Regions from separate parts of the Thermus javaensis genome, predicted to be linked through region 2. Evidence: riboswitches for the same ligand, from Rfam matches in the RefSeq annotation. Region 2 holds a riboswitch; each other region holds the start of a gene.

The links. Region 2 has a riboswitch for cobalamin ahead of ABXG85_RS08255 (acyl-CoA thioesterase). Riboswitches for the same ligand answer to the same signal wherever they lie in the genome.
Region 1: linked by a shared signal. The riboswitch ahead of ABXG85_RS09560 (acyl-CoA thioesterase) and the one ahead of ABXG85_RS08255 (acyl-CoA thioesterase) in region 2 are both predicted to bind cobalamin.
Region 3: linked by a shared signal. The riboswitch ahead of ABXG85_RS10980 (ABC transporter substrate-binding protein) and the one ahead of ABXG85_RS08255 (acyl-CoA thioesterase) in region 2 are both predicted to bind cobalamin.
Region 4: linked by a shared signal. The riboswitch ahead of ABXG85_RS07640 (HoxN/HupN/NixA family nickel/cobalt transporter) and the one ahead of ABXG85_RS08255 (acyl-CoA thioesterase) in region 2 are both predicted to bind cobalamin.

Annotation. Positions count from the first base shown of each region.
Region 1 is NZ_BSRG01000010.1:45,031-52,624, forward strand. It holds gene ABXG85_RS09535 (hypothetical protein) at 1-121, shown strand, start outside; gene ABXG85_RS09540 (hypothetical protein) at 170-355, shown strand; gene ABXG85_RS09545 (single-stranded DNA-binding protein) at 407-754, shown strand; gene ABXG85_RS09550 (ribonucleoside-diphosphate reductase subunit alpha) at 873-2,552, opposite strand; gene ABXG85_RS09555 (ribonucleotide-diphosphate reductase subunit beta) at 2,563-3,537, opposite strand; gene ABXG85_RS09560 (acyl-CoA thioesterase) at 3,518-3,919, opposite strand; cobalamin riboswitch at 4,050-4,221, opposite strand; gene ABXG85_RS09565 (ABC transporter ATP-binding protein) at 4,399-5,325, opposite strand; gene ABXG85_RS09570 (ABC transporter) at 5,325-6,083, opposite strand; gene ABXG85_RS09575 (radical SAM/SPASM domain-containing protein) at 6,273-7,594, opposite strand, start outside.
Region 2 is NZ_BSRG01000007.1:44,837-52,430, forward strand. It holds gene ABXG85_RS08240 (ABC transporter substrate-binding protein) at 1-238, shown strand, start outside; gene ABXG85_RS08245 (imelysin family protein) at 235-1,281, shown strand; gene ABXG85_RS08250 (di-heme oxidoredictase family protein) at 1,285-2,463, shown strand; cobalamin riboswitch at 2,517-2,672, shown strand; gene ABXG85_RS08255 (acyl-CoA thioesterase) at 2,829-3,191, shown strand; gene metE (5-methyltetrahydropteroyltriglutamate--homocysteine S-methyltransferase) at 3,196-5,346, shown strand; gene ABXG85_RS08265 (ribonucleotide-diphosphate reductase subunit beta) at 5,330-6,301, shown strand; gene ABXG85_RS08270 (ribonucleoside-diphosphate reductase subunit alpha) at 6,311-7,594, shown strand, end outside.
Region 3 is NZ_BSRG01000015.1:37,752-45,345, forward strand. It holds gene ABXG85_RS10960 (carbohydrate ABC transporter permease) at 1-444, opposite strand, end outside; gene ABXG85_RS10965 (carbohydrate ABC transporter permease) at 444-1,553, opposite strand; gene ABXG85_RS10970 (ABC transporter substrate-binding protein) at 1,608-2,843, opposite strand; gene ABXG85_RS10975 (ROK family protein) at 2,800-3,993, opposite strand; cobalamin riboswitch at 4,116-4,274, shown strand; gene ABXG85_RS10980 (ABC transporter substrate-binding protein) at 4,419-5,273, shown strand; gene ABXG85_RS10985 (FecCD family ABC transporter permease) at 5,277-6,305, shown strand; gene ABXG85_RS10990 (ABC transporter ATP-binding protein) at 6,292-7,044, shown strand; gene ABXG85_RS10995 (hypothetical protein) at 7,025-7,357, shown strand; gene ABXG85_RS11000 (SDR family oxidoreductase) at 7,397-7,594, shown strand, end outside.
Region 4 is NZ_BSRG01000006.1:94,133-101,726, forward strand. It holds gene ABXG85_RS07615 (cobyrinic acid a,c-diamide synthase CobB) at 1-191, opposite strand, end outside; gene cobO (cob(I)yrinic acid a,c-diamide adenosyltransferase) at 191-754, opposite strand; gene ABXG85_RS07625 (adenosylcobinamide-GDP ribazoletransferase) at 733-1,428, opposite strand; gene cobT (nicotinate-nucleotide--dimethylbenzimidazole phosphoribosyltransferase) at 1,429-2,439, opposite strand; gene ABXG85_RS07635 (histidine phosphatase family protein) at 2,463-3,005, shown strand; cobalamin riboswitch at 3,027-3,190, shown strand; gene ABXG85_RS07640 (HoxN/HupN/NixA family nickel/cobalt transporter) at 3,284-3,943, shown strand; gene ABXG85_RS07645 (cobalt-precorrin-5B (C(1))-methyltransferase) at 3,940-5,040, shown strand; gene ABXG85_RS07650 (precorrin-8X methylmutase) at 5,033-5,731, shown strand; gene cbiE (precorrin-6y C5,15-methyltransferase (decarboxylating) subunit CbiE) at 5,734-6,948, shown strand; gene ABXG85_RS07660 (precorrin-2 C(20)-methyltransferase) at 6,945-7,594, shown strand, end outside.

The DNA.
Region 1 (7,594 bases), on a different contig from region 2:
TCCCGTCCTGGCCCAGGCCCTCCTCCCCCTGCCCCTGCCCGAGGCCTGGCGGGAGGCGGCCCGGGAAGGGGCCAAAGGGGATAGGCGCATCCCCCTCTTCCCCGAGCTCCAGGCGGCATAGGGCAAGGGGGCCTAAAGGCCCCCCGGCTTGGGGCGAGGGAGGTGCCCGATGCGGGAGCTCAAGCTCACCCCCGAGCAGGCGGTGGCCCTCCTCAACCTGCTCCAGGCGGAGGAGGACTGGGAGGGCGAGCTTCCCCGGACCCTCCGGGAAGTGAAGGAGGCCTTGAAGGCGTGGCTAAAGGAGGAGGGGCTGAAGCGGAGCCCCACGGGGAGCTACTACCTGGTCAGGCGCTAAAGGGCAGGGGGGGCTTTAGCCCCCCCCGTAGGCCCGGCGAAAGGAGGAAGGATGAAGGCGATTCTGAAGGCGTACCTGGCGAGGAAGCCCGAGCTGGTCTACACCAACCAGGGCGTGGCGATCTGGAAGACCTCAGTGGCCGTGCAGGGGCGGCGGAAGGAGGACGAGGCGGTCTTCCTCGAGGTCCTGGCCTTGGGCGGCCTCGCCGAGGCCCTGGCGGAGATGGACCCGCCCAAGGGGACTTACGCCCACCTGGAGGGCAGGCTCCAAACGGAGACCTACGAGGGAAAGGACGGGAAGAAGACCCGGCTCACCCTGGTCCTGGACGACTTCGCCCTTCTGGTGCGGCCCAAGAAGGCAGAAGGGGCGGAGGGAACGCCGAGCGAGGACCTGTTCTAGAGGGCAGGGGGGCGGCGGAGAGCGAGGTGTGGGGGTTTGAGGAGCTACCGTTCTGAGGCCCCTTTAGTGCCCGGGGGAGGGTTCCCTTCCCCCGGGCCTTGCTTGGGGTAGCCTGCCCTCAGCTCTCGCAGGCTTGGCAGGAGAGGAGGAGGTCCCGGCTGTAGGCCTGGGCCACGCTCTGGCTGAACTGGTAATAGAGGGCCTTGAGGCCCGAGCGCCAAGCGTGGAGGACCAGGGCGTTCACGTCCTTGGGCGGGGCCTCCGGGTGGATCACAAGGTTCAGGGACTGCCCCTGGTCAATGTGCTTCTGCCTCGAGGCCGCCAGGTTCACCAGGGTCATCTGCGAGACTTCGGCGAAGGTCTTGAACACCGCCTTTTCCTCATCGGTGAGGAAGTCCAGGTGCTGCACGGAACCGTTGTGCTCCAGGATGCTCCGCCAGACTTTTTCCTCGTCCTTGCCCTTTTCCCTCAGCACCTCCTCCAGGAAGGGGTTCTTGAAGGGGACGCGAGCTTTCTGTAGGTCCTTCAGGTAGTAGTTGCTGGTGTAGGGCTCTATGGAGGGAGAGACCTGGCCCAGGATGAAGGCGCTGGACTTGGTGGGAGCGATGGCGAGGAGGGTGGCGTTGCGCCTTTCCTTAAGCTCCCCCACCCCGGCGAGCTCGTCCTCGGGGTGCCGCTTCCTCAGCCACCTCGAGGCCTCCTCGGCCCGCTCCCGTATGGTCTTGAAGATCTCGGCGTTCCTACGGAAGGCCTCGGGGCTTTCCAGGGGGATTCTTTGGGACTGGAGGTAGCTGTGCCAGCCCAGGACCCCGAGGCCGATGGCCCGGTAGCGCTTGGCGAAGCGCACCGCCCGCTCCATGTAGGGGATGCCCTCCGCCTTCTCAATGAAGTCGTCCAGCACGGAGTCCAGGAAAATGACCAGGGTCTCCACCGCGTCCGTGTCCTTCCACTCCTCGTAGTGGAGGAGGTTCAGGGAGGAGAGGCAGCAGACGAAGCTCTCCTCCTCCGAGGAGGGGAGCATGATCTCCGTGCAGAGGTTGCTGGCCCAGATGGTCTTGCCGAGGGTTTTGAAGACCTCGGGGGCCTTTTGGTTGGCGTTGTCCCGGAAGAAGAGGTAGGGGATGCCCACCTCGGCCCGGCTCTTCAGGACCTTGGCCCAGCGGGCCCGCTTCTCCCCGTCCCCGGCGATCATCTCCTCAAGCCAGCGGTCCCCCACGCTCACCCCCCAGAAGAGGGACTGAACCGGGGAGTGCTCCCGCTGGATGGAAAGCCACTCCTCGAGGTCAGGGTGCTCTATGTCCAGGTAGGCGGCGCACTGGCCCCTGCGGGTGGAGCCCTGGTTGAAGACCTCGATCACCCGGTCAAAGAGGGAGGCGAAGGCAAACGAGCCGTTGCTCTCCCCGTTGTCCCGGATGGGGGCCCCCCGTGGGCGGAGCCTTCCCAGGTAGAGGGAGGTCCCTCCCCCCTGCTTGCTCATCATCCCCACCTCAGCCACCGCCCTCAGGATGGAAGCGGTGTCGTCCTCCACGTAGGTGCCGTAGCAGGAGATGGGAAGGCCCCGCCTGAGGCCGTAGTTGGCCCAGATGGGGGTGGCGAGGGAGTACCAGCCCCGGGCCACGTACTCCTGGAACTTGCGGCCAAACCCCTCCACCTTGGTGAGGGCCTCGGCCCGCTGGGCGATCTCCCTCACCCGCTCCTCCACGCTCACCCCGGGCAGCAGGTAGCCCCGGCGCATGTAGAGGCGGGTGTGCTCGTTGGCCCAGTACCAGGGCTCGTAGGTCCGCTTGGTCTTGGTCATGCCTCCTCCTTCAGAAAAGCTCCTCCGGATCAAAGCTTTGTACCCTGCGCGCGTAGGCCACGCTCCGCTTGTTGAAGAAGTCCACCTCCTTGTCGGCGAGGAGCTCCAGGGTGAACCACTCCGTGTCCCGAAGCCTCGCCCGGTCCACAGGGAAGGCTTCGGGGAGTCCATGGAGGGCGAGGACTTCGTTGAAGCGTCCCTTGAGGAACTCCAGGGTTTCTCCGTGCCCCACCAAAGAGGGTTCCCCCATGGCGAAGAGCCAGTCCAGGAGGTTTTCCTCGGCCCGGAAGAGCTTCTGGGCGAGGCGTAGAGACTCTTCCTGAAATTCCTCCCCCAGGGCCTCGGGGTGCTCCGTCCTGAGGAGACGGAGGAGCTCCACCCCAAAGAGGCCGTGGACGTTCTCCTCCTTGCTGGTGGCCTCAATGGCGTTGGAGATCCCTTTGTAGCGGTTGCCGCGGCGGTTTAGGGCCATGAGGACGTAGAACTGGGAGAAGAGGGAGACGTGTTCCGTGAAGGCGGAGAAGAGGAAGAGGGCGAGGGCGTATTCCCGCAGGTCCTTCCCCTGGGCGCGCCGAAGGGCCTCTCCCAGGGCTTGGGCCCGATCCCGGAGGGCGCTCGCCCCCTCCAGGGCCTGTCCAAAGGCCTCCTCCAGGCCCAAAAGCTCCAGGAGGTGGGCGTAAGCGTTGGCGTGCCGTACCTCGCTCTCGGCGAAGGTGAGGCCCACCTCGGCGATCTCGGGCTTGGGAAAGCGGTCGTAGACCCGGGCCCAGAAGAGCTTGACGGCGAGCTCCACCTGAGCGATGGCGAGGAGGGCGCGCTCCACCAGGGAGCGCTCCTTCTCGTCGGCCAGGGCGTGGTCCTGAAGGTCGGACTGGAAGCTGAACTCCGTGTGCACCCAGTAGCTGTGCCGGATGGCGTCCCGGAAGCGGAGGAGCTCGGGGTACTCGTAGGGGCGGTAGGCGAGCCTAGGCGCCGTGAGGGGCACGGGCCTCACCTCCTTCCAGGGGAGGCACCGGGCTTGGCCTCCCCCTTTCGTCCACCGCCACCAGGACAAACCCGCCCCGGGCGGCCAGGTAGGCCTCCTCGCCTTCCTTCACCGGCTCCACCCACATCTCCACCTCCACCCGCATGGAGGTGCGCCCCACCTCCCGCACCCGGGCCACCAGCTCCACGATGGCCCCCAGGGGGACGGGGCGCTTGAAGTCCACCGCGTCCGCGTGTACCGTTACCACCTTCTTGCGCGCGTGGCGCGTGGCGGCCACAAAGGCCGCCTGGTCCATCCAGGCCAGAACCGTTCCGCCAAACAGGGTTCCGTAGTGGTTGGTCTCCCCGGGGAAGACGGGGTAGACCATCCGCGTCTCCCGCATAGCGCCTCCTTGGGCGGGAAAAGCTTCCTAGAGCCGAAGGGCCTCTTTCGGGCGCTGGGCCCGTGACGGGTTTTGGGGGTTAGGCTAAGGTCCCACGGGTCTCACCACCTTCACCCTTGCCTCGAGGGCTACGGGGCAGGGCCGCGAAGCGGGTACTCGGGCTTCCGGCCGGGGCGGAGGGCGCGACGCTTGGGCCGGTTACCGTTGCGGGACAGCGCCGGACTTTCACCGGACTTCCCCCACCGCCTTTGGGCGTCCAGGCCTGTCGGCCTGGCATCGCGGCCAGGACACCCTAAGTCTTGGGCGTCCTGCCCAAGACCCTACCACAGGTTGGGTAAGGGGTCAACGGGAAGGGGGGCGCCTCGAGAGGCCCTTCCGCCATCGCGTTTTTGGGCCAATCCCCTGGGCCGACCCGGGTGGGGGGCGGTCCCTCGCCGACCCCCTCGAGGACCGGCAACACCCCCCTATCCCCCGTGCGGCTAGACAGTGCGAGGTTGTGCGCCAGGGGAAGGGCGGGCCTCCCCGAAGAGGTGGAGGAAGAGGGCCTCCAGGCTCGGCGTTCCCCTGGAGACCTCGAGGACCTCCACGGGAAGAGTTCCCAAGGCCTCCCGCAGCGCCTCCCACGGCCCGAGGAAGAAGAGGACCTCGGGGCCCTCGGCGCTCCAGCCGGGGCCTAAGGCCTGGAGGAGGGCCTCCGCCTTGGGCTCGGCGAGGCGCACCCGGTACCCCTCCCCGGCCCAGTCCCGGAGGAGGGCCCGGGTGGGGCCCTGCCGCCGCACCTCCCCCCGGTGGAGGAAGGCCACCCGGTCGCTCACCCGCTCCACCACCTCGAGGTCGTGGGAGGTGAGGAGGATGCCCCAGCCCTCCTTCTTAAGCTCCAGGAGGATCCCCTCAAACTCCCTCCGGCTCACGGGGTCCAGGCCCAGGGTGGGCTCGTCCAGGAGGAGGAAGCGGGGCTTGAGGGCGAGGGCCAAGGCCAAGGCCGCCTTCTGCTGCATGCCCCGGGAGAGGGAGGCGAGGGGGGCGTGGAGGCGGTCCTTTAGGCCGAAGCGCTCCAACCAGGCCTCAAACCGGGGGCGGACCTCCCTGGGGGGAAGCCCCCGGATGCCCCCGAAGTAGAGGGCGTTCACCAGGAGGCTCAGGTTGACGTAGAGGTTGCGGCTTCCCTCCAGGAGGACGCCGAACTCGTGGCCCTGGGGTCTGCGCCGCGCCCCGCCCTCCTCCAGGACCACCTCCCCCCCATCGGGGAGGAGGAGGCCGAGGACGACCTTGATGAGGGTGGTCTTGCCCGCCCCGTTGGGGCCCAAAAGGCCCAGGATCTCCCCGGCCCCAAGCTCCAGGCTCACCCCCTTGAGGGCCTCCAGCTTGCCGAAGCGCTTGTGGACGTTCTGCACCAAAAGCCGCATCAGTACCTCCCTAATAGGCCCCTCCGCCGCACCGCCGCGTAGACCCAGGCCATGGCGAAAAGCCCCGCCCCGAGAAAGAGGAGGGCCTGCACGAAGGCGAGGAGGAGAAGCCCGGGGAACGCCCCCTCCCCGGTGAGGGCGAGCTTCAGGAGCTGCGTCCCTGGGGCAAAGGGGAGGGGGGTCATCCAGGGAGCGAAGCGAACCAGGGAGAAGAAGTAAGGAAGGAAGAGGAACTGGACAATGGTGAAGAAGCCCTCCACCTGCTTGAAGTGAAGGGCGAGGGCTCCCATGCCCAGGGCGAAGCCTAGGGCGGCGAGGTAGAGAAGCAAAAGGCTCAAAGGCCACCAGGGGGCGGGGGCGAGCCGCACCCCGAGGAGAAGGGCGAGGGGAAGGAGGACAAGAGCGCTTGTGGTGATGCCCTGAAGTCCCCGTACGAGGGCGCGCAGGAGGAGCTGTCGGAGAAGCCCTCCTCGGGCCAGGCCCAGGTGCTCCAGGGTGCCTAAGGCGGCCTCGGACTGGACGGAATAGGCGATGGACTGGAAGGTGCCCACCACCAGGTTGAAGGCGGCGAAGACCAGGAGGAGGGGGCCCAGGTCCAGGCCCAGGCTCGCCAGCCCCTCGGGGGTCAGGTTCTCCAGGCCGAGGACCATGGAGTAGAAGAAGAGAACGGAGGCCAGAAGCCCCGCCAGGGTGTCAAACCAGTAGCGCCTGGTCAGGTTCCACTCTAAGAGAAACTCGCTCCAGAGTTGCCAAAACACAACGCTTCCTCGAAGATAAGAAGGCAGATTGGGGATTCCCCCTCACTGCCTTCTACTCAGCCTACCTATTTATGTTAGCACCGGCGGGTTTTTTGTTGGACACGGACGCCTACCGCCGCAACCCGGGTCTCCTAAGGGTTGCACGCGAGAAGGCCTGACAATCCACCGCATCCTCCTCACCTCCTTTCCCTAGCCCGTGCAGGGGCGAGGTGCCGGCTCTGCCTCGCCTGCACGTTCGGCTAGCAAAGTAAAGGTACGCTTCCAGTTCCACTTGAAGGTGGTGCACTCCAGCTCCACCTTCCCCTCAGGCATGGCCTCGGGGAAGACCACCTTCAAGGGGCACCCCCCCATGCACGCAGGAAGCCAGGTGCAACGGGAGCAGGCGAGCTTTTCGGAGAAGGGGTCCCAGGACATCCAGCGCTGGTAAACGGGGTTCTCCGCAAGTTGCAGGGGATCGTATTCCAGGAGGTTGCCCACGGCGAACTCGGGCTGCCCCACCGTGTCCCAACACTTCTGCAGGGTGCCGTCGGGCTCCACCACGAACCCCTCCGGATGGGCGGCCACGCACCCTCCAAGCTGAAGGGAGGGGTAGGGAAGGGTGGCCAGTCCTAGGCTTTCCGCAAGGGTGAAGTACTCCGGCTCAATCCGGGCGAAGTCCTTGCGGGTAAAGCAAAACCCTTTGACCCCGTGGCTGGGCGGGGCGGTGGAGGTTACGGGGGCAAAGTAGACCCGCAGGTTCTCCTGGTGGGCCAGCCCTTCCTCGGCCAGACGCTTCAAGAGGGCGGGCACACCCTCGCGGTTCCGGACGTCCACGTTGACCCGGATGTGGACGAAGACAGGTTTCCCGAGGAAGAGGCGCAGGTTGGCCAGGATGCGCTCAAAGCTCCCCTCCCCGGTAAGGAGGTGGCGGCGCTGGTCGTGGTAGGGAGCGTCCCCGTCCAGAGTGATCTGGACCAGGTGAATGCGGTAGCGGACCATGTCCGCCACCTTCCCTTCGTCCAGGAGGTAGCCGTTCGTGATGAGGCTCGCGCTGTACTCCACGCGGTTCCTCTCGGCTATCTCCATGAATCCTTGGGATAGCTTCTGAACAACATCCCAGGCCAGGGTGGGCTCACCGCCAAACCAGGTGACGAAGAACTTGCTGAGGCGGGGGGCTTTTTGAGCGAAGACCTCAAGAAGCTTGGCCTGAACCGCTTCGGTCATGCGGCTCACCCGGTGCCGCTGGAAACAGTAGTCGCAGCCGAAGTTGCAGTCTATGGTGGGACAGATCGTTAGGCTCCAGGCTTCCGTGGTGTAGCGCTGCCGCAGGTGGAGGGTCTTAAGGTAGGCCAGCTCGTCAAAGTTCTCGAGAACGACGAAGCGGCCTTCCACGAGCCCCTGGTCTACAGGGTTCTTGGGGTCCAAGGGCTCCCCCTTGACCAGGGCCGTGTAGCGCGCCCATCCTTCTGAATCCAAGACGGCCAGGCCACCGGAGAGGGAGTTGAAGGCGAGCTTCTCGCCCGTGGGCAGGG
Region 2 (7,594 bases):
TTCTCGAGTGGGTCCTGAGGGACTAGTGCGTTTGGTGCGCGACAACCCGGGCGTGCTCGTCTTTCTCGTTGCCCAGCCCGAGAATAACCCCCTGAGCGACCCAGCGGTGGGTCCCCTGCTCCGGCTAAATCGGGCTCGGGTGCTGCCCCTGGCCCCGAACACCTGGACCTACGGGGGCCCCCATTCCGCCCGAGTCCTGGTGGAAGAGGTCTGGCGTAGCGTGGGGGGTGGCCAATGAGGCGCTTTGCTGTAGGACTGCTTTTCCTCGCCGCGGCCTTCGCCCAGGGGTTTAGGGCGGACCTTCGGGCCCAGGTGGAGCCCCTCCTTGGAGAGCTTGTTCAAAATGCCCGGCTTCTGGCCCAGGCGGCCCGCGCCTATGCGGAAGCCCCCACCCTCGAGGGCCTGAACCGGCTCCGGGTCCTTTGGCATCTGGCCCGGGAGCCTTGGGAGGTGTTGGAAGCCTTCGCCTTTGGGCCTGTGGGCGACTTTGATCCGTATCTGGACACCTGGCCCGTAAGCCCAGAGGACCTCCGGCGCACCTTGGGGAAGCCTGTGGAGGACCTGCCCCCTGAGGTTCGGGGCTTCCACGCCCTGGAATACCTCCTTTACCAGGAGCCTGCCCGCACCCCAGAGGCCGCCCGCCATCTGGCCCTGTTGGCGGAGGATCTGGCCCAGAAGGCTTCCCGTATGCGGGAGGCTTACTTGGCCTATTTGGAGGAAGCCTCCGAGACGGATTTGACCCTGGAGCTCTACGCCGCAAGCCTGGAACTCGCCGAGGAGCTTTTCGCCGAAAAGCTCAAGAACCCGGAAAGCCCGTACGCTCAGCGCTCGGCCCAGGATTACCGGGCCAATGTCCGGGGTCTCCTCCAAGCCTTCGCCTTGCTTCCCCTACCGGGCCCGGTCTGGGCCTTGGCCCTGGACCTGGAGCGAGCGGTAGCGGCCCTGCCGAGCCCCTTGGAGGGCAACTGGGACCACCCCCAGGTAGCCTTGGCCATAGCCAGAGCCCAAGACCTCCATCGCGCCCTGGCCCAGGCCCCGGTGGGCGATGCGGGAGAGCGGGCCCTCCTTTGGCTCCGCACCTTCCGGGAGGAGTACCTGGTGGAGGGGGAGGTGGATGAGGGGCTAGCAGCCTTGGAGGGCCTTAGGGCCGCCCTGGCGGGGATGCCCCAGGAGGAGGAGGCGCTAAAGTTGGTGGTGGCCCTCGAGGCCAAGGTGCGGGCTCAAGCCCCCGCAGAGGAGGTGGAGCCTTTGCTCCGGGCCTTGGAGGCCCTCTTCCGCTAGGCCGTGCGCCGCTTTCTTTGGCTTGCCCTTTTCCTTCTCGGCGCCCTTCCCGCCCGCTACTGGGTGCAGGACGCTTCCTCTCGGGCCTTCGGCCACCCCCTGCCTGGGCTTACCTCCGAGGCTCTGGAGGCCTTTCGCCGAGGGGACCAAGCCTTCAACCGCATCTTCGTGCGGGAGGACGGCTTGGGCCCCCTCTTTGTGCACCAATCCTGCGCCGGGTGCCACGTGCGGGACGGGCGGGGGCGCCTCGCCTTCGAGGGACGTAGCGAGGCCTTGGTGCGCGCCCGTGCCCTCGATGGGACCGCCCCCCACCCCCGCTTCGGGGTGCAGCTCCAGGACCACGCCCTGCCAGGCTACCCACCGGAGGGCCAGGTCCTCCTCCGCTGGGAGGAAGCGGTGGGGCGCTATCCCGATGGGACCCCTTATCGGCTCAGGCGCCTTAGCCTGGAGGTCCTGGACCCCTCGGGGAGGCCGGTTCCGGGCCGGTATAGCCTCCGCCTGGCTCCACCCGTCTTCGGCGGGGGGCTTCTGGAGGCGGTGCCGGAAAGCGCCCTTCTCGCCTCGCAAGACCCGGAGGACCGGGATGGGGACGGGGTTTCGGGAAGGGTGGCCCGCCTGGCTGGGGGTGAGGTGGGCCGTTTTGGGTGGAAGGCGGGGGTGGCAAGCCTAAAGGAGCAGGCCGCCTTGGCCTACCGGGAGGACATGGGCCTTTCCACGCCCCTTTTCCCCGATGAAGGGGGGATAGAGGTGGGGGAGGCGGAGTTGGAGGCGGTGGTCGCCTACCTCAAGCTCCTGGCGGTGCCCGCTCCCCGCCACGGGCCGGAGGCCCTAAGGGGAAGGCGCCTTTTCGCCCAAATCGGTTGCGCCACCTGCCACCAACCGAGCCTGGCCGGGCTTCCCGCCTACACCGATCTCCTCCTCCACGACATGGGCCCGGGATTGGACGACGGCGTGGCCGAGGGGGACGCCGCCCCTGCCGAATGGCGCACCCCGCCCTTATGGGGGATTGGCCTCACCCGGAAGGTGCTTGGGGAGGAGCTCTACCTTCACGATGGGCGGGCGCGGACCCTCGAGGAGGCCATTCTTTGGCACGGGGGTGAGGCGGAAGGGGCCAAGCGCCGCTTCATGGCCCTTTCCAAGGAGGACCGCGAGGCCTTGCTTCGCTTTCTGGAGGGGTTGTAGTCTGGAGGCTTGACGCTACCCCCAACCCGTGGTAGCCTCCTCCGCAGGACACCCAAGACTTAGGGTGTCCTGGCCGCGATGCCAGGCCGACAGGCCTGGACGCCCGTGGGCGGCGGGGGAAGTCCGGTGAGAGTCCGGCGCTGTCCCGCAACGGTGACCGGCCCCCTTTGGCCGGAAGCCCGAGTACCCGCTTCGCGGTCCTACCCCGTAGCCCTCGAGGCAAGGGTGAAGGTGGTGATGCCCGTGGGACCTTAAAAAAGGCGCACTCCCCTAAAAGTCGAGCTGCCCCACAGGGGCGAGGGTAGGAGGCTTGGACAGGTTCGGCCCTTGGCCGTGTGAAGGAGGTTTTTGTGCGGGAAACCCGCATGGTGTACCCCGTGTTCCCAGGAGAGACCAACCATTACGGGACGCTTTTCGGCGGCACCGCCATGGCCTGGATGGACCAAGCGGCCTTCGTGGCGGCGAGCCGCCACGCCCGGCGCAAGGTGGTCACGGTGCACGCCGACGCCGTGGACTTCCGCCATCCCGTGCCCCAGGGCTCCATCGTGGAGCTGGTGGCCCGGGTGGTGGAGGTGGGGCGGAGCTCCATGCGTGTGGAGGTGGAGATGTGGGTGGAGCCCCTCGAGGCGGGCCGAGAGCCCTATCTGGCCGCCCGGGGTGGGTTTGTGTTGGTGGCGTTGGACGAGGCGGGCCGGCCCACCCCGGTTCCTCCTTTGGAGAGGGGGTAAGGGTATGAGGGTCAAGACCTTGGCCTATGGTTTTCCCCGCTTGGGCCCGAAGCGGGAGTACAAGAAACTTTTGGAGGGCTTTTGGTCTGGGGTTGTAACGGAGGAGGCGTTCTGGAAGGGGTTGGAGGTCTTGGAGGCACTCCGGCTTTCCACCTACCGCCGCTTTGTGGAACTTTACCCCGTGGGGGAGATGAGCCTTTACGACCCGCTCTTGGACCTGGCGGTGATGGTGGGCGTCTACCCCGTGGATCCAAAGGACGCGGCAGCGTACTACGCCCTGGCTCGAGGTAAGGACGCTTTGCCCTTGCGGAAATGGTTTGGCACCAACTACCATTATTTGGCACCCCTTCTTCCTGAAACGCCCCGTTATCAGCCTCACTGGAATAAGCCCCTAGAGGCTTTCCGCAAGGACTCCGAGGGGCTTCCCCACCTGTTAGGGCCATACACCCTACTTCGCCTGGCACAGAACCCTCCGGCAGGACGAGATCTGGTCCGCCACCTCGAGGCCCTCGGGGAGGTATACGTTGAGTTCCTGGCCCAGCTCAAAGGGGCAGGAGCCACCTTGGCCCTTCTGGAGGAGCCTGCCCTAGGATTGGACGGGGCTTCTGAGGATGCGCCTGTCCTCAAAAAGCTTTACACCCGCTTTCTGGAGGTTCTACCCCTCGCTCTTCTTACCCCTTATCTGCTGCCTCCAGAGGAACTCTATGCTCTGCCCTGGACTGCAGCCAGCCTAGGGGTGGAAATTCTTCGTCAGGGCCGTTTTCAAGCGATTGCCATCCCAATCCTAGGGGTGGTGGAGGGGCAGGGGGTTTGGCGTACCCCCCTTTCTGAGGTAGCCGCCCACCTGCAAGAGGTGGGCAAGGAGGGCGAGGTTTGGCTTGCTCCTAAGGCGCCCCTGTACCACCTGCCCTGGCGGGTGGAGGCATCGCCTCCTGGTTTGGAGGGCCGGCTGGCTTTTGCTGAGGAGCGGCTTTGGGAGCTTTCCCTCCTGGCCCGTATGTTGTGCGGGGAGGGAGAGGCTTGGGATCTGGCGCAAGCCTGGCGGCCCCAGGAGGGTTCGCCTTCGTTGCCCACCCTGCCCCCTTCTCCCGGGCCCCGGCCCTCGAGGGAGGTTCGCAAGGAGGCGCAACGGGACCTCGGCCTACCCCTTTTTCCCACCACCACCATTGGCAGTTTTCCCCAAACCCCTGAGCTTCGGGCTTTGCGGGCGCGTTTCCGGGCGGGCAGGATTTCGGCTCAGGCTTATGAGGAAGCCATACGGGAAGCCATCGCTCGGGTCATACGTTTCCAAGAGGATTTGGGGCTGGACGTGTTGGTCCACGGGGAGCCCGAGAGGAGCGATATGGTGGAGTTTTTCGCCGAGCGCTTGGAGGGGTTTTATCTCAATCCCGAGGGCTGGGTGCTGTCCTACGGGAGCCGCGTCTACCGTCCTCCAATCCTGGGGGGACCCGTCAGGCGGAGAAGGCCTTTGGTCCTAGACGAGCTGTCCTACGCTCAAAGCCTCACCGATAAGCCGGTGAAAGCAATCCTCACGGGCCCTATCACCCTCGCTGCTTGGAGCTATTTGCCAGAGGGGGTGGGGTTTGCCGAGGCCGTGCTGAACTTGGCTGAGGTCGTAGGGGAAGAGGTCCGGGCCCTTGAGGCGGCGGGGTTCCGTTTCATCCAAATAGACGAGCCAGCCCTTTTGGAAAAGTTACCCCTGCGTTCGGAGGAGCGGCCGGGTTACCTGACCCTGGTTCGGGAAGCTTTCCAGCGGGCAGCTCCCGTTGGCCCTTCGGTCCAAGTGCACCTCCACCTTTGCTACTCCGATTACTCCACCCTCAGGCCGTTCTTGGAGGCCATGGACCCCGACGTGGTCAGCCTGGAAGCGGCGCGGCAGGACCCGTATTTCCTCCAGGAACTAAGGGGCTTGGACCTTGCCCTGGGCCCTGGGGCCTTCGACGTTCACACCCCTCAGGCCATCTCCAGCGAGGAGATGGAAAAGCGGTTGTTGGCCTATTTGGAGCACATTGCCCCGGAACGCCTTTGGGTAAACCCAGACTGCGGCCTCAAAACCCGGACCTGGGCCGAGGTGGAGCGCAACCTGAAGGCCATAGTGGAGGCTGCGCGTCGGCTTCGGAAGCGTTTTGGAGGTGAGAATGCTCACTCAGCCTAGGCTTCATTACCGCCCCTACGAGTACCCCGGGCTTCTCCGCTACCGGGATGCCATCCGGCACAGCTACTGGGTGCACACGGAGTTCAGCTACGCCGCTGACCTGCAGGACTACGCCCTAGCCGACCCTAAGGAGCGGGCCTTGGTGGAACGGTCCCTCTTGGCCATCGCCCAGGTGGAGCTCGCCGTCAAGCTCTTCTGGGCCCGGATCTACGACCGTTTCCCCAAGCCGGAGGTGGCGGAGGTGGGGATGACCTTCGCCGAAAGCGAGGTGCGCCACGCCAACGCCTACGCCCACCTTCTGGATCTCCTTGGCCTCAACGAGCGCTTCCAGAAAGCCCTGGAAGAGGAAACCGCCCTAAAGGAACGCCAGCGCCTCCTTCAGGAGGTTCTGCGCCGCGCTCGCCAGGAGGACTTAAAGGCGTACGCCCACGCCCTCCTCCTCTTCGCCGCCTTCACGGAGCACATCTCCCTCTTCTCCCAGTTCTACGCCCTCATGGCCATCAACCGCCGCTCGGGGCGCTTCAAGGGCATTTCCAACGCCATAGAGGCCACCAGCAAGGAGGAGAACATCCACGGCCTCTTCGGGGTAGAGCTCCTCCGCCTCCTCCGACAGGAGCTTCCCGAGCGCTTCGGCGAGGGCTTTGCCGAGGAGGCCCTGGCCTGGGCCATGCGCTTCTTCCAGGGGGAGGAGGCCTTGGTGGATTGGATCTTCGCCGAGGGCGACTTAGGGGTGGTTTCCCGGGAAGAGGTGTTGGAGTTTCTCAAGCACCGCTACAACGAGGTTCTTTCCCTTCATGGCCTCCCTGCCCCCTTCGCGCCCCGGGCCGAGCTCCTTCGGGACACCGAGTGGTTCTCCCTGGAGCTTCTCGCCGATAAGGAGGTGGACTTCTTCAACAAGCGCAGCGTGGCCTACGCACGCCGCGTGCAGAGCTACGATCCGGACGAGCTTTTTTAAGGAGGCGCCATGGTTGAGGTGAAACGGGTATACGAGCCTTGGTACTGGGTTAACGAGTGGACGCGGCTGTACATGAGCCGGGGCTACCTCCTCCCTGGGGTCAGCGTGGAGGAGCGGGTGCGGCAGATTGCCGCGCGGGCCGAGGCCCTCACGGGCATCCCCGGCTTCGCCGAGAAGTTTTCGCGCTACATGGCCTACGGTTGGTACTCCCTGGCCACGCCCGTTTGGGCCAACTACGGCCTCAAGCGGGGGCTGCCCATCTCCTGCTACGGCACGTACGTGGAGGACGACACCGCCTCCATCCTGCGGGCGGTGGCGGAAATCGGCATGATGAGCAAGCAGGGGGGTGGAACCTCCGTGTACTTGGGGGAGCTCCGTCCCCGGGGTGCCCCCATCCGCGATAACGGGGAGAGCAACGGCTCTTACGCCTTTGCCAGCCTCTTTGACCGGGCCATCGAGGTCTTCAACCAGGGCTCCACCCGCCGGGGCCAGTGCGCCGCCTACCTGCCCATAGAGCACCCCGACTTTTGGGAGTGGACCCGGATCCAACGGGAAAACTCCGAGATCCAGTCCCTCTTCTGGGGGGTGAGCGTGGGGGACGACTGGCTCGAGGCCATGGTGGCGGGGGACCGGGAGAAACGGGATCGTTGGGCCGCTGTCCTAAAGAGCCGCGCCGAGGTGGGCATTCCCTACATTTTCTTCCGGGACAACGCCAACCGCCAGGCCCCTGAGATTTTCCGCGCCTTGGGTAAGCAGATTCACGCCAGCAACCTCTGCACGGAGATCATGCTCCCCTCTAGCCCCGAGGAGAGCTTCGTCTGTTGCCTTTCCTCCTTAAACCTCCTCCACTTTGATCGGTGGAAGGACACGGACGCGGTGGAGACCCTGGTCATCTTCCTGGACTCCGTGTTGGACGACTTCATCGAGAAGGCTGCGGGCATCCCCTACATGGAGCGGGCCGTGCGCTTCGCCAAGCGGTACCGCGCTATCGGGATTGGGGTCTTAGGGTGGCACAGCTATCTGCAGTCCAAGGGTGTGGCCCTGGAGAGCGCCGAGGCCCTTTTCCTCAACAACCTCATCTTCAAAACCATCCGGGAGCGGGCGGAGGAAGCTTCTCGTTGGCTGCGCGCCCGACACCCGGAGGACGAGCTGGCCGAGATCATGGAACGGCGCAACGCCACCCTCCTCGCCATCGCCCCCACCAAGTCCAGTTCCTTCATCCTGGGACAGGTGTCCCCTTCCGTGGAGCCCTATACCAGCAACTACTACCTGAAGGACCTGCAGAAAGCGCGG
Region 3 (7,594 bases), on a different contig from region 2:
TAGGGTGACGATGGGGATGCCGTAGATCACGTGCACCAGGATGAGGCCAAGGAGCGTCCCGTACAGCCCGATGGCCTTCACGAACTGGAAGAGGGGGATCAGGATGCTTTGGTAGGGGATGAACATCCCGAAAAGCAAGAGGGCGAAGAGGAGGTTGGACCCAGGGAAGGGCCACTTGGCCAGCACGTAGCCGTTTAAGGCCCCCACCAGGGCGGAAAGCAGGGTGGCGGAGATGGCCAAGACCAAGGAGTTTTGAAACTTGGGCCGGAAGGCCTCCCAGGCGATGCGGAAGCTTTCCCAGTAGACGGGGTCGGGCCAGTGCCAAACGGTGTCCAGGGTAATCTTGGCGGGTTCCTTCAAGGCGGTGAGGACCACCAGGTAGACGGGAAGGAGGAAAAAGCCCGCCATGAGGAGGAGGAAGGCGTAGAGGATGACCCGGCCCATCAGCGCCGCACCTCCTTCCGAAGCTGGCTGGCCAGGTAGGGCACCACCACCACCGCCACCAGGAGGAGGAGCAGGATGCCGATGGCCGCACCCTTGGCGAACTGGTTGCCGCGGAAGGCCAGAAGGTACATGTAGATGGCGGGCACGTCCGTGGGGGCGTAGTCCAGGCCGGCCATGGCGAAGATGAGGTCAAAGATCTTTAAGGCGATGTGCCCCAACACGATCATGGCGGAAAGGGTGATGGGGGCAAGGAGGGGCAGAATCACGTGGCGGTAGGTCTGCCAGGGGGTAGCCCCATCCACCTTGGCGGCCTCGAGGACCTCCACGGGTATTCCCCTAAGCCCCGCCAGGTACAGGGCCATGGTGTACCCCGACATCTGCCACATGGCCGCCAGGATCACCCCCACCAAGGCCAAACTGAAGCCATGGGGCTCGGGGTAGGGAAGGAGGTGCGCGCTCCGTCCCAAGGTGAAGGCCCAAAGGAGGAGCAACCCGCCGGAAAGGAGGGCATAAAGGCGCCGTTTCCCTTCCCCTTCCCGGTGGGCCCGGTAGGCCACGTAGAGGAGCACAAGCCCCACCACCAAGGCGGTGTAGAAGGGAAGCTGGTTCCAGTCAAAGACCAGGACCTGTTCCCTGGTGGTGAGCCAGGGGAAGGACCAAGGGGGTAGGCCCAACAGCGTGGGCAGGACGTTCACCCCGCCTTGGGGCTGGAGAAGCCAGCGCCAGATGGTCCCCGTGACCACGAAGGAAAGGGCCATGGGGAAGAGGAAGACGGTGCGGAAGAAGCCTTCCCCCCTTGGGCTTTGGTCCAAGGCCACCGCCAGGAGAAGGCCCAGGCCTAGGCTTCCCGCCATGAAGAAGAGGGTAAAGAAGATGAGGTTCACCACGCTCTGGCGGAAGCGCACGTCCACGAAGCCCGTGAAGAGCTCGCGGTAGTTGGAGAGGCCCACGAAGTGGAGGGTGGGCTTCTCGGCCAGGGCTTGGGCGGGGTTCTTGCCCCAGTCGCTGAGGGAAACGTAGAGGTTTTGCCCGATGAAGCCGTAGACGAAGATGCCCACCGCCACCAAGGAGGGGAGGAGGACCAAGAAAGCCGTGATGCGGTCGCGCATGTGTCCTCGGGGAAAACCCCGTGGGGGACGTAGCCCCCACGGGGAGAAGGGCGCTTAGCGGCCCAGGCCTACCTGGTCGGCGATGGCCTGGGCGGCGTTGGCCGCCGCCTGCGGGCTCTTGGTCTGGAGGAAGATCTCCATCACCGTGCCGAACTGGCTCATGAAGCTTTCCGGCGCCACGGCCCCGTGGACCAAGGAGCCCACGATGCGGTTGGACTTCCAGTCCCGCATGGCCGCCTGGCCGTAGGCGTTGTACTTGGCCGGGTCGGAGTCCAAGCGGGCGGCGATGGAGCCCTTAAGGGGGTTGAAGGTGTCCTGCCCTTCCTTAGACCCCACCAGCCGGAGCCAGTTGAGGGCGTTCTGGCGGTTCTTGGCTCCCTTGGGCAGGCCGAAGGAGTCGGAGAGCATCATGAAGACCCCTTGGGTGCCCGGGGAAGGGGCCCAAGCAAAGTCGGTGCCGGGCTTAAGCTTCAAGGTGGTGGCCATGTACCCTGCGGCCCAGTCCCCCATGATGTTGAAGGCGGCCTGGCCTTGCACCACCCGGTCCACCGCTTGCTGCCAGGAAAGCCCAGCGGCGTCCTTGTTGGCGCAGTCCAGCACCTTGCCGAAGGTTTCCCAGACCGCCACCGCCTTGGGGTCGGTGAACTTCAGCTTGCCGTTCCAAAGGTTGTTCCAGCCGTCAGCCCCCAGCATGGCCAGGGCCACGCTTTCCCAAAGGTGCTGTTGCGTCCAGTTTTCCCCCAGGGCCAAGGGGGCCTGGAGGCCCTTCCGCTTCAGGGTCTCGCAGGTGGCGAGGAACTCGGCCCAGGTCCTGGGCGGGTTCACCCCCCATTCCCGCAGCTTGGCCGGGATATACCACATGACGTTGGAGCGGTGGATGTTCACCGGGACGCTCCAGATGCCCCCCTTGTAGGAGATGAGGTCAATGAGCCCCTTGGGGAAGGCCTGGAGCCAGCCCTCCTGGCGGAAGAGGGGGGTGAGGTCCTCCATGCGGTTGGCCACCACCCAGGTACCGATGAGCTCCATGCCGGCGTGGACCTGGAAGGTGTCGGGGGGGTCGCCGCCGAGCATCCGGGTCTTGAGCACCGCCTTGGCGTTAACCCCAGCTCCTCCGGTCACCGTGGCGTTGATGACCTCCACGCCGGGATACTTCTGCTTGTAGAGCCGGATGAGGGCCTCGAGGGCCGGCCCCTCGTCCCCCGCCCACCAGGAAAAGATCTCTAGCTTGCCCGTCTGGGCCAGGGCGCTAAGCCCCAAGGCCATGCCGAGTACCCAAAGCCACTTCCTCATACCTACCTCCATTGCGACGTGGGCTTTCCGCCCACAGGCCGCCCAACTCAAAGAAGCGCGCCAAAAAGAGGCTCGCCCCGCCCACCGCCGCCGCCAGGTGCCCGTAGGAAGAGGGTTGCACGGAAAGCGTGCGGTGGGTTTCCAAAAAGGCGTGCGCCGCCAGGGCGCGGCGCAAGGGGGCTTCCAAGAAGGGAAAGAGCTCCGCCGCCTTGCCCCCCACCACTACCCGGGCGGGGTCGTAGGCCACGGCCAGGTTGGCCACAAACCGGCCCAAGGCGTCCCCTAGGTGGGCCAAGGCGGTCCGGGCCAGGGGGTGGCCCGCCTGGGCCTGGGCCAAGAGGGCCTCGAGGTCCTCCGCTTCCCCTCCCAAGGCCCGGTGGTGCCGCAGCAAGGCTCCCAGGCCGAGCTCGGTTTCCAAGCACCCCTTGCGCCCACAGGCGCAAGGGGCTTCCCCAAAGCCGAGCCAGTGGCCCACCTCCCCCGCCGCACCACTCGCTCCCCGGAGGAGGCGGCCTTCCGCCACCACGCCCACGCCCAGGCCGGTGCTGAGGACCAGGTAGGCCAGGTTTTCCTCCCCGTGGAAGAAGACCTCGGAAAGGGCGGAGGCCTTGGCGTCGTTTTCCGCCAAGGTGGGTAGGGGGAAGGAGGCCAGAAAGGGGCTCAAATCCAGGTTGCGCCAGGCCAGGTTGGGGGCGTAAAGGAGCTGGGTTCCCACCACCACGCCGGGCAGGGTGAAGCCGAGGCCCAAGGCCCCTTGGGCCTCAGGCAGGCTTTCCTGCAGAAGCCGGGCGAAGCGCTCCTCCGGCCCCGCCTCCTTGGCGTGGGCCCACTCCTTGGCCCAAAGCACCTCACCCCGCCAGTCCAGGGCCAGGAGGACGGTACCTTCCACCCCGATTTCCGCTCCCAGGGCGAAGCGGGCCCCTGGCCGCAGGTGCAACAGGGTTCCCGGCCGCCCCAAGGGCGGGGAGGTGGAGGCCCCTTCCTCCAGGAGGCCTTCGTGCAAGAGCTCGTCCACCAGGCGGCTCACGGCGCTTTTGGCCAGGCCCGTGAGCCGGGAGAGGTCGGCGCGGGTGAGGGGACCCCGCCGCAGGTGGCCCAAGATGGCCCGGCGGTTCAGCCTGCGGATTTCCTGTGTGTCCCCTTTGCGCACCCGTGCCCCCCTTTAGTTCGTTCTCGGGACTAAGTAAACCACCGCCCCCGCCTTCCGTCAAGCCCTTGTCAGGTTCGCCCTCCAGGGCTTAGCCTTGAAGCCAAGGCCCGCTAGGGCCTCAAAGCCAGGTCCGTTGCCCTGGTGCCTGGGTGCGTAGCCCAGGCTTAAAGTGGGGAAGTCCGGTGCAAGTCCGGCGCTGTCCCGCAACGGTAACCGGCCAAGCCATGGGCCTTTCCTCGCAGGCCGGAAGCCCGAATACCTGCCAGGGCCGCCCGCCTTACCCCGTGGCGGGCACCTCACGCGGATGGGGGAGCGCTGGGGGCTTCTCAAGCGTTTTGGTGCCCCTGCCGCTCTTTCGGCAGGGGCGTTGCCCTACCTCCCCCGGGCCCGGTGCGCCTGGCCCTAGCGGCCTTAGGGAGGTGGGCATGAGGAAAATCTGGGCGTTTTTGTCGGTTCTCTTGGCCTTAGCCTTTGCCTTTCCCCTCACCCTCACGGACGACCTGGGCCGCTCGGTGACCCTGAAGGCCCCCCCTAAGCGCGTGGTCTCCATGCTGCCTTCGGTTACGGAGACGGTGTGCGCCCTGGGGGCCTGCGACCGCCTGGTGGCCACGGACGACTACTCGGATTGGCCGGAGAGCGTGAAGCGCCTGCCCAAGGCGGGGGGGCTTTACAACCCTAACCCCGAGCTGATCGTCTCCTTGAAGCCGGACTTGGTCTTGGTTTCCCGCTACGGCAAGCTTTACGAAACCCTGGAGCGGGCAGGGCTTACCGTGTTCGTGGTGCGCACGGAAACCTACGAGGACATCTTCAAAACCGTACGCACCCTGGCGCAGCTTCTGGGGCTTGGGTCGCAGGGGGAAAGGCTGGTGGCCCAGATCCAGAAGGAGGTTTACCAGGAGGAGGCCCGGGCCGCCAAGGCCAAGGCCAGGCCCCGGGTCTACTACGAGATTGACCCCACCCCTTACACCGTGGGGCCGGAAAGCTTTATCGGGGTCCTCATCCAGAAGGCCCGGGGGGTGAATATCGTTCCCAAGGAGCTTGGGCTTTTCCCCAAGATCGCCCCCGAGTTCGTGGTGGAGAAGAACCCCGAGGTCATCGTGGCCACCTACCCGAACGCCCGGGAAACCATACAGAGCCGACCGGGTTGGAGCCGGGTGAGGGCGGTGCAGGCGGGGAGGATCTGCGTGTATACGGGGGGGGAGGACAACCTTCTTTCCCGCCCCGGCCCCCGGGTGGCCCAAGGGCTTAGGCTCCTGGTGGACTGCTTCCACGGGCGCTAGGCCATGACCTTGTCCTTGCCCCTTGCCCTCAGGCGGAGCCTCGTCTTCGCCTGGCTCTTGGCCCTCTTGGCCTTGGCCTTGGTTTTGGGGCTCGCCTTGGGGGCGGTGGCGGTGCCTTTCGGGGAGGTGGTGCGGGCCCTGTTGGGCCTCGAGGAGAACCCCATCATCACCGAGCTACGCCTGCCCAGGGTTCTCGGGGGCATGCTGGTGGGGGCGGCCTTGGGGGTGGCGGGGGCTTCCTTCCAGGGCCTGTTCCGCAACCCCTTGGCCGATCCCTATCTCATGGGGGCGGCCTCGGGGGCGGCCTTTGGCGTGACCCTGTTGGCGGTCCTTATGGGCGGGCTTTCCCCCGCCTTCGCCCAGCATGCGGTCTTCCAGGGCCTTCCCCTTTCCGCCACCCTCTTCGGCTTCCTGGGGGCCCTTTTCGCCACCCTCCTCACCCTGGTCTTGGCCGGAGGGGTGGCGCGGACGGGGGAGCTGGTCTTGGCGGGGGTGGTGGTGGGCAGCGTCCTCACGGGGCTCACCACCTACCTGATGCTCCAGGACGCCGATCGGGTTCGGGCGGTGTTCGCCTACACCCTGGGGAACCTGGCCTTTTTGGGCTGGCCGGGGGTGAGGGCCTTGGCCTTCTTCCTCCTCCTCGCCTTACCGCCCCTTTTCCTCCTGGGCCGGGTCCTTAACGCCCTGCAGCTTGGGGAGGAGGTGGCGCGAAGCCTGGGCCTTCCCCTCAATGCGCTAAAGCTCCTCCTTTTGGCCGCGGCCAGCCTCCTCACCGCCGCCAGCGTGGCCCAGGCGGGGATCATCGGCTTCGTGGGGCTCGTCACCCCCCACGCCTTAAGGCGGCTTTTGGGGGAGGACTACCGCCTGCTCCTGCCGGCGAGCGCCCTGGGCGGGGCCGTCCTTCTGGCCCTGGCCGACCTCCTGGCCCGCACCCTTACCCGGCCCGCCGAGCTTCCCGTGGGGGTGGTGACCACCCTCCTCGGAGGGCCCTTCTTCCTTTACCTCCTTTGGAGGCGGCGTGGGCGGGCTTGAGGCGAGGGGTATCGTGGGGCCTTTCGCCCTAAAGGGGGTGGACCTCAGGGTGGGCCCGGGGGAATGGCTGGCCCTCCTCGGCCCCAACGGCTCCGGCAAGACCACCTTGCTTCGGGTGATGGCGGGGCTTCTTAGGCCCAAAGGCGGAGCGGTGTACCTGGAGGGGAAGCCCCTTGGCGCCTACGGGAGCTACGCCCGGGGCCGGCTTCTCGCCTACCTGCCCCAAGGAGGGCCTTACCCTGAGGGGCTTTGGGTGGAGGAGGTGGTGCGCCTGGGGCGGCTTCCCTACCTGGGGCTATGGGGCCGGGAGGGGCGGGAGGACCTCGAGGCGGTGGCCTGGGCCCTGGAGGCGGCGGGGGCGGCCCACCTTAGGGGGCGGCTCCTCGGTACCCTCTCCGGGGGCGAGCGGCAACGGGTCTTTCTGGCCCGTGCGTTGGCCGCCCGGCCCCGCTACCTCCTCTTGGACGAGCCCACCACCTATCTGGATCTGGAGCATCAAGGGGAGGTGGTGGCCCTCCTTAGGGCCTTGGCGGGGCGAGGCGTGGGGGTGCTTTCCGTCCTGCACGACCCCAACCAGGCGGCCTTGGCCCACCGGGTGGCGGTGTTGCGGGAGGGGCGGCTTGTGGCGGAAGGGCCGCCTGCGGCGGTGCTGACGGAGCCCCTCCTCCAGGGGCTCTACGGGCCCCGGGTGCGGGTGGCCCACGTGGCGGGGAGGCCCCATGTCTACCTGGACGGATAGGGCTCGGCTTTACGTGCGGGGCCGGGCGCTCCTGCTGGACCTGGGCAAGGAAACCCCTTTTTACACGGAAAGCGGTCCGAGGCGGGCCCGTTACCTCCTGGTGGGCCGGCTCTCCCCGCCGGAGTGGCTTCGGCTTAGCCTTCCACGGGAAGGGGTGTTGCACTACCCCCTTCCCGTGGACCCCTTGGCTTTTGAGTGGGAGGGGGAGACCCTCCTGCTACCGGGCCTACGGGTCTACCTGGGCGGGCCTCCTCCCTTCGTGGAAACGCCCTTTTACGCCTGGCGCTTGACGAGAGGAGAGGAGGAGGGGTAGGGTGGCCTTACCGACCGTTCGGTCGTGGGGAGGTGCGCCGTGCGGCTCAAGGATAAGGTGGTCCTGATTACCGGGGCGGCCCACGGGATCGGCCGGGCCACCCTGGAGCTCTTCGCCCGGGAAGGGGCGCAGCTCGTGGCCTGCGACATCGAGGAAGGCCCCTTGGCGGAGGCGGCTGCGGCCACGGGGGCCTTGCCCGTGGTCATGGACGTGGCCGACCCCGCTTCGGTGGAGCGG
Region 4 (7,594 bases), on a different contig from region 2:
TCCAGGAAGAAGCCGTCCAGGTTGTAGGGCCTGCGGCCACAGGCGGCCTCCAGGTGGGTGGGGTCGATGTAGTCGGGCCCCACCTTGAAGGGCTGGACCCGAAGGCCCCGCTCCCTAAGGGCCAGGGCCAGGGCGAGGCTCACGGTGGTCTTCCCCGTCCCGGAGTGGGGTGCCGCCAAGACCAGGCGCATCAGTGCTCGATCCCCCTTTGGGCCGGCACGCCCGCGTCGAAGGCGTGCTTGAGCTTGCGCATCTCCGTGACCGTATCCGCTAAGGCCAAAAGGGCCTCCGGCGCCCCCCTCCCCGTGACCACCACGTGCACGTGGGCGGGGCGGGCCTGGAGGGCCCCCAAGAACTCCTCCAAGGAGATCCAGCCGTAGCGCAGGGGATAGGTGGCCTCGTCCAGGATCACCAGGTCGTAGGCCCCGGAGAGGAGGGCTTCCTTGGCCCTCTCCCAGCCCTCCTGGGCCAGGCGGGCGGAGGCGGCAAGGTCTTGGCTCTTCCAGGTGAAGCCGTCCCCTAGGCCCTCGATGGGGATGCCGAGGAGGGCAAGGGCCCTATGCTCCCCGAAGCGGGCGGTGGCGTGCTTGAGGAACTGGAAGACCCGCACCCGCAGGCCCCGGCCGTGGGCCCGCAGGGCCAGGCCGAAGGCGGCGGTGCTTTTCCCCTTGCCATCCCCGGTGTAAACGATGAGAAGCCCCCGCCGCTCCCCCTGGGGCCTGGCGTAGGGCTTTAGACGCCGAGGCTCTTCCATAGGGCATAGCCTAGCAGGGAAGAGAGCTCCGCCAAGGCGATCATGGCCCCCAGGATGTCCCCGTTTACCCCCCCGAGCCGGGCCAGGGCGAGCCGCGCCACGAGGAAGGCGGCGAGGAGGGCGGAAAGGGCGGGCAGAGGGAAGAGGAGGGGAAAGGGGAGGGCCAAGAGGAGGGCAAGCCCCCAGGGCCCCCCCCGTATGGCGGCCGCCATCCCCGGGCCCAACAGGGGGTAGCGGTGGAGGAAGGGCAGGCAGGCGAAGCGGGCGAAGCCCGGGAAGAGGAGGAGGAAAAGGGGGTCTTGCCCCGCCCCCAGGGCCTGCCAGAGGAGGAGGAGGTAAAGCCCCCCCACCCCGAAGGCGAAGGGCCCCAGGTGGGGGTCCTTGAGGATGCGAAGCCTCTCCTCCCGGGGGCGGTGGCCCAAAAGGGCGTCGGCGGCGTCCAGAAGGCCATCCAGGTGGAGAAACCCCGTGAGGCCGAGGAGGGAGGCCGCCTGGAGGGCCGCCAAAAGCCCCGGGGGCAAGGGAAGGAGGGCGAGGAGGGCGAGGGAAGCCCCCAGGGCGTAGCCCACCAGGGGGAAGAAGGCCACCCCGCGGCGGAAGTCCTCCGCCTGGAGCGGCACGGGCACGGGGAGGACGGAAAGGAGGGAGAAGGCGGCGAGAAGCGCCCGCAACACCTACAGGCCCCGGGAAACCCCCGCCTCGGCGAAGGTGGCCATGTGCAGGATGCGGGCCGCAGCCCGGAGGAGGGGCATGGCGAGGACCGCCCCCGTCCCCTCCCCCAGGGCCAGGTCCAGGTTCAAGAGGGGCCTCAAGCCCAGGGCCTCGAGGAGGTGGCGGTGGCCGGGCTCCCGGGAGAGGTGGCCGGCGAAGAGGTGGTCCCGGAGCCCGGGCTCCAGGCGGTAGGCCAAAAAGGCCCCAGCGGTCACGGGGAAGCCGTCCAGGACCAGGGGCACCCCCTGGGCGTAGCCCTCCAGGTACACCCCGGCGATGGCGAGGAGCTCGAGGCCCCCAAGCTCCGCCGCCACCGCCAAGGGGTCCATCCCGGGGCGAAGGCGGGCGAGGGCCCTCGCCACCGCCTCCCGCTTGCGCCTTAGCCCCGCCTCCCCCACCCCCGTCCCCCGACCCACCACCTCCTCAGGGGCAAGGCCCAAGAGCCCAGCGGTGAGGGCGGCGGCGGCTGTGGTGTTCCCGATGCCCATATCCCCGGCGGCGAGGAGGGTGGCCCCCTCCGCCAGGGCCCGCCGCGCCGCCTCCCGCCCCGCCAGGAGGGCCCTTTCCGCCTCCTCCCGGGTGAGGGCGGGCTCCGCCGCCAAGTTACGGGTCCCCTCCCGCACCTTGCGCTTGAGGAGCCGGGGGTGGTCGGGAAGCTCCCCCTTGACCCCCACGTCCAGCACGTACACCTCGCAGTCCGCCGCCAGGGCCAACTGGTTGATGGCCGCCCCGCCCCGGAGGAAGTTCAGGACCATCTGCCGGGTGACCTCCTGGGGGTAGGCGGAAACCCCTTCCGCCACCACCCCGTGGTCGGCGGCGGCCACCACCACCGCCCCCCGGCCAAGCTCCGGCTTCACCCGGCCCTGGATAGCGGCCAGGCGCACCGCCACCTCCTCCAGGTACCCCAGGGAACGGGGCGGCTTGGTGAGCTCCTCCATACGCTTTTGGGCCTCCTCCAAAATACCCCGATCCATGGCCCTTACTATACACTCTTCCCGTGGAGCTCTGGCTCGTGCGCCACGGGGAAACCCTCTGGAACCGGGAGGGGAGGCTCTTGGGCTGGACCGACCTCTCCCTCACGCCCTTGGGGAGGAAGCAGGCGAGGGCCCTCAGGGGCCTCCTCCCGCCCCTGCCCGCCTTTAGCTCGGACCTCAAGCGGGCCCTGGAAACGGCGGCCCTGGCGGGTTTCGCCCCCATTCCTAGCCCCGCCCTGCGGGAGATCCACTTCGGGGCGTTGGAGGGGGCTTTCTGGGAGGAACTGGAGGCGGTCCACAAGGAGGCCCTCCTCCGCTTCCAAGGGTTTGCGCCCCCAGAGGGGGAGCGCCTCGAGGCCTTTCAAGAAAGGGTCTTCCGCTTCCTGGAAGGGCTAAAGGGGTCAGCCCTCCTCTTCACCCACGGGGGGGTGGTGCGGGCGGTGCTCCGGGCCCTGGGGGAAGACAGCCTCGTGCCCTTGGGAAGCGCCGTGGTGGTGGATTGGCCCCAAAGGGTCCTGGGGAAGGTCTTGACACCAACCATTGACGGGGAACCTCCGCCGAAGTAAAACAGGGGCAAGCCCCTTAGCGGGGCCCGTGCGGCTAGGGCGCCCCAAGGCCCGGATGTCTTGGGGCATAAAAGGGGGAAGACCGGTGAAAGTCCGGCGCTGTGCCGCAACGGTAACCGGCCCATACCTAAGGCCCCTCCTCATTGGCCGGAAGCCCGAACACCCGCCCTAGCCCGCGCCTCACCTGCCCCCGAGCAGGGGCGAAAGGAGGCAAGGATGAGAAGAGAACCTGGTCCTCGGCTTAGGCCTGTAGCTTCCCGTACACATAGAGGGACCCCATGACGGGCCTGGATCTTTTGGCCGTGGCCCTAGGGATGCGCCACGGCGTGGACCCCGACCACCTGGCTGCAGTGGACGGGCTTTCCCGGGTGCGCCCCTCCCCCTATAACGGCGTCCTCTTCGCCCTGGGGCACGGTGGGGTGGTCACCCTGCTGGCCTTCCCCGCCGCCGCCCTCCTGGAACGGGTGGACCTGGAGGCCCTCCACCTCCCCCCCCTGCTCCTTCTCCTGGTGGGAGGGCTTAACCTGTACCGCCTCCTCAGACCCGAGGAAAGGGCGCCTGCCCGCCTTCCCCTCCTCCACCCCCTCCTCCTCGGCCTTCTCTTCGGCTTGGGGTTTGAAACAGCTAGCCAGCTCTCCGCCCTGGCCCTTTCTGCGGAACTTTCCCCCTTGCGCCTGGGACTCCTCTTCACCCTGGGGATGCTCCTGGTGGACGGGGTGGACGGGTTCCTGGCAAGCCGCCTGCAGAACCTAGCCCACGACTCGGAGCGGGCCAGGCGGGCGAGCCGCTTCCTGGGCTGGACAGTGGTGGCGGTGGCCTTCCTCCTGGCCGCGGCTGAACTCTTGGCCCTGGACCTCGAGGCCCTCGCCCTCCCCTTGGGCCTGGGCCTCTTTGGGCTTTTAGTCTCCTTGAGGCTTTACGCCCTGCGCCCGGCATGAGCCACCCCTACCCCCCGCCCCGCGACAAGAAGGGAAGCCGCATCGGCTTCACCACGGGGGCTAACGCCGCTGCCGCGGCCAAGGCCGCGGCCCTGGCTCTCCTGGGGGAGGCCCCGGAGGTGGTGGACATCTGGCTTCCCGCAGGCTGGCGGCAGCCCTTCCAGGTCTTCCGCCTGGAGCGGAAGGGGGATGGGGTTTTGGTGGGGATGATCAAGGACGCCGGGGACGACCCCGACGTGACCCACGGGACGGAGATCCAGGCCTACGTGCGCTTCGCCAGCGCAGACCAAATAGAGGGGGGCGAAGGGGTGGGGGTGGTGACCAAGCCCGGGCTCGGGGTGCCCGTGGGGGAGCCCGCCATCAACCCCGTGCCCCGGCGGATGATCTGGGAGGCGGTGCGGGAGGCGACGGACCGCCCCTTGGCCATCGCCATCGCCATCCCTGGAGGGGAGGAGCTGGCCAAAAAAACCCTCAACCCTAGGCTTGGGATCCTGGGGGGCCTCTCCGTGCTTGGCACCACGGGGGTGGTAAAGCCCTACTCCACCAGCGCCTTCCGCATGAGCGTGGTCCAGGCGGTGGGGGTGGCGCGGGCCAATGGCCTTTTGGAGATCGCCGCCACCACCGGGGGAAAAAGCGAGCGCTTCGCCCAAAGGCTCCTTCCCCACCTTCCCGAGATGGCCTTCATAGAGATGGGGGATTTCGTGGGGGATGTGCTCAGGGCGGCGCGGAAGGTGGGGATAGAAGTGGTGCGGATCGTGGGGATGATCGGAAAAGTATCCAAGATGGCCGACGGCAAGACTATGACCCACGCCGCGGGCGGCGAGGTGAACCTACCCATGCTCCTGGGCCTCCTCAAGGAAGCGGGGGCAAGCCCTCGGGCCCTTAAGGAGGCGGAAGGGGCCGCCACCGCCCGCCGCTTCCTGGAGCTCGCCCTGGAGGAAGGGCTTGACCGCTTCTTCCTGAACCTGGTGCGCCTAGCGCAGGAGAAGCTCCAGGCCTATATTGGCCCGCGCCCCTTCGTGAGCGTGGCCCTGACGGACTTCGACGAGGGGCGGTGCCTCGCCGCTTGGCCGGACCGGGAGGTGTACCGTGGATGACCTGATCAAGGCCCAAAGGAACCCAGCCCACCAGATGACGGAAAAGGGCAGGGCCATAGAAGAGGAAAGCTTCAGCATGGTGGACGAGGAAGCCGGGCTCCACGGCTTCTCCGAGCTGGAGTGGCCCATCGTCCGCCGCATGATCCACGCCACCGCCGACTTCGAGTACAAGGAGCTCACCCGCTTTAGCCCAGGGGCGGTGGAAGCGGGGCTCAAGGCCCTCATGGCCGGGGCGCGGATCCTGGTGGACGCCCGCATGATCGCCTGCGGCCTCAACCCTGAGCGCCTCCGCCTTTTCGGCAACGAGGTGGTGGAGCTCCTCTCCCACCCCGAGGTGGTGGAAAGGGCCAAGGCCACCGGAGGCACCCGGGCCGAGGCGGCGGTGCGGTACGCGGAGGAAAGGGGCCTTCTGGAAGGGGCCATCGTGGGGGTGGGCAACGCCCCCACCTTCCTCCTGGCCCTGGTGGAGGCGGTCCGGCGGGGGGCGCGGCCCGCCCTGGTGCTGGGAATGCCCGTGGGGTTCGTGAACGTCCTCGAGGCCAAGCGGGCCCTCATGGAAGCCCCCGTACCCTGGATCGTCACCGAGGGGCGCAAGGGGGGCTCCACCTTGGTGGTGGCGGCGCTCCACGCCCTGTTGCGTCTCGCCGCCGATGGAGGCGTGGACACCTCCAAGGCCTACCGGGGGGGTTAGCCGTGGTCTACCTCATCGGCCTAGGTGCCCGTGGCCGGGAAGGGATGAGCCTCCTGGCCCTGCGGCGGGTGGAGGAAGCGGAAGTCCTCGTCGGGGGGGCGCGGCACCTGGCCCACTTCCCCGAACACCCGGGGGAGAAGCTCCCGCTGAAGGGCCCCCTGGAGCCCCTCCTCCGGGAGGCGGAAGCGCGGGTGCGGGCGGGGAAGAGGGTGGCCTTCCTGGCCTCGGGGGACCCCCTCTTCCACGGCATCGGCAAGAGGGTCCTGGAGCGGTTCCCCGAGGCGGAGATCCACCCCGCCCCCACCGCCTTCCAGGAGGCCTTCGCCCGGCTCCGCCTCCCCTGGGACGAGGCCCGCTTCTTCTCCCTCCACGCCAGGCCCCTTGGGGGGGTGCTCCTGGAGGTTTCCCTCTCCCCCCTTTCCGTGATCTACACCGACCCCGAGAACACCCCCGCCCGGATCGCGGAGGCCCTCCTGGCCATGGGGGTCGGGCCCTTCCGGGCCCACGTGGCGGAAAGGCTCGGGGAGGAGGACGAGCGGGTACGGAGCTTCCCGAGCCTCGAGGCCGTGGTCCAAGAGCGCTTCCTGGACCCCAACGTCCTTATCCTGGAGGCCCAGGGCCCCCTCCCTCCCCGCCTGGGCTTCTTCCCCGACGAGGCCTTTGAGCAGCGGGTGCCCAAGCGGGGCCTCATCACCAAACGGGAGGTGCGGCTTTTGGCCTTGGGCCTCCTCGCCCTTCCCCCGGACGGGATCCTCTGGGACATCGGGGCCGGCACGGGAAGCGTGGGGATCGAGGCGGCGCGGCTCGCCCCTTGGGGCCAGGTCTACGCCGTGGAGAAAAACCCCGAGTCCTGGCCCCACATCGAGGAAAACGCCCGCCGCTTCGGCGCCCACAACCTCGTCCTGGTCCGGGGGGAGGCCCCCGAGGCCCTAAGGGGCCTTCCCGCCCCCCATGCCGTCTTCGTGGGGGGAAGCGGCGGGGAGATGCGGGGGATCCTGGAGGAAAGCCTAAGGGCCTTGCGGCCTGGGGGGAGGTTGGTGGTGGCGGCCATCACCCTGGAAAACCTCTTGGAAGCCCACGCCTTTTTCCGGGAAAGGGGGCTTGGGGTGGAGGGGGTGCAGGTGCAGGCGAGCCGGGTGGTGCCCCTGGGGCCCTACCGCCGCCTGGAGGCGCAAAACCCCACCCTTCTCCTCGCCGCCACCAAGGAGGGCGCATGAGGCTCTACCTCCTGGGCGTGGGCCCCGGGGACCCCGAGCTCATCACCCTGCGGGCCCTCCGCCTCATCCAGCGCCTCCCCGTCCTCTTCTACCCCCAGGAGGAGGGGCGGGAGCCCCTGGCCCTGCGGATAGCCCGGCCCCACATCCCCCCCGGCAAGCCCCTCGTCCCCCTCCCCCTCTTCACAGGGCACGACCCCAAGGCCCGGGAGGCGGCGCGGCGGGAGGCGGCGAGGACCATCCTCGAGGCCCTGGCCCGCCACGGGGAGGGGGGCTACCTGGTCCTGGGGGACAGCCTCCTCTACGCCTCCCCCCTGAACCTCCTCCCCTACCTGGAAGGCATCGCGGTGGAGGCCGTCCCCGGCATCAGCGCCCACCAGTTGGCCGCCGCCCGGGTCCTCCGGCCCATCGCCCTGGGGGAGGGAGGGTTCGCCGCGGTTACGGGGCTCAAGGGGGTAGACCCGGAGGGGCTTGCCCGCTTCCAGAGCGTCTTCGTCTACAAGGCCAAGGACCTCGCCGCCCTGCGGCGGGCCTTCCCCGGACGGAGGGGCTTTGCCTTCCTGCGGCTCGGCCTGGAAGGGGAAAAGGTCCTTCCCCTGGAGGAGGCGGAAGGGGTGAGCCGGGACTACTGGACCCTGGTGGGGCTTTG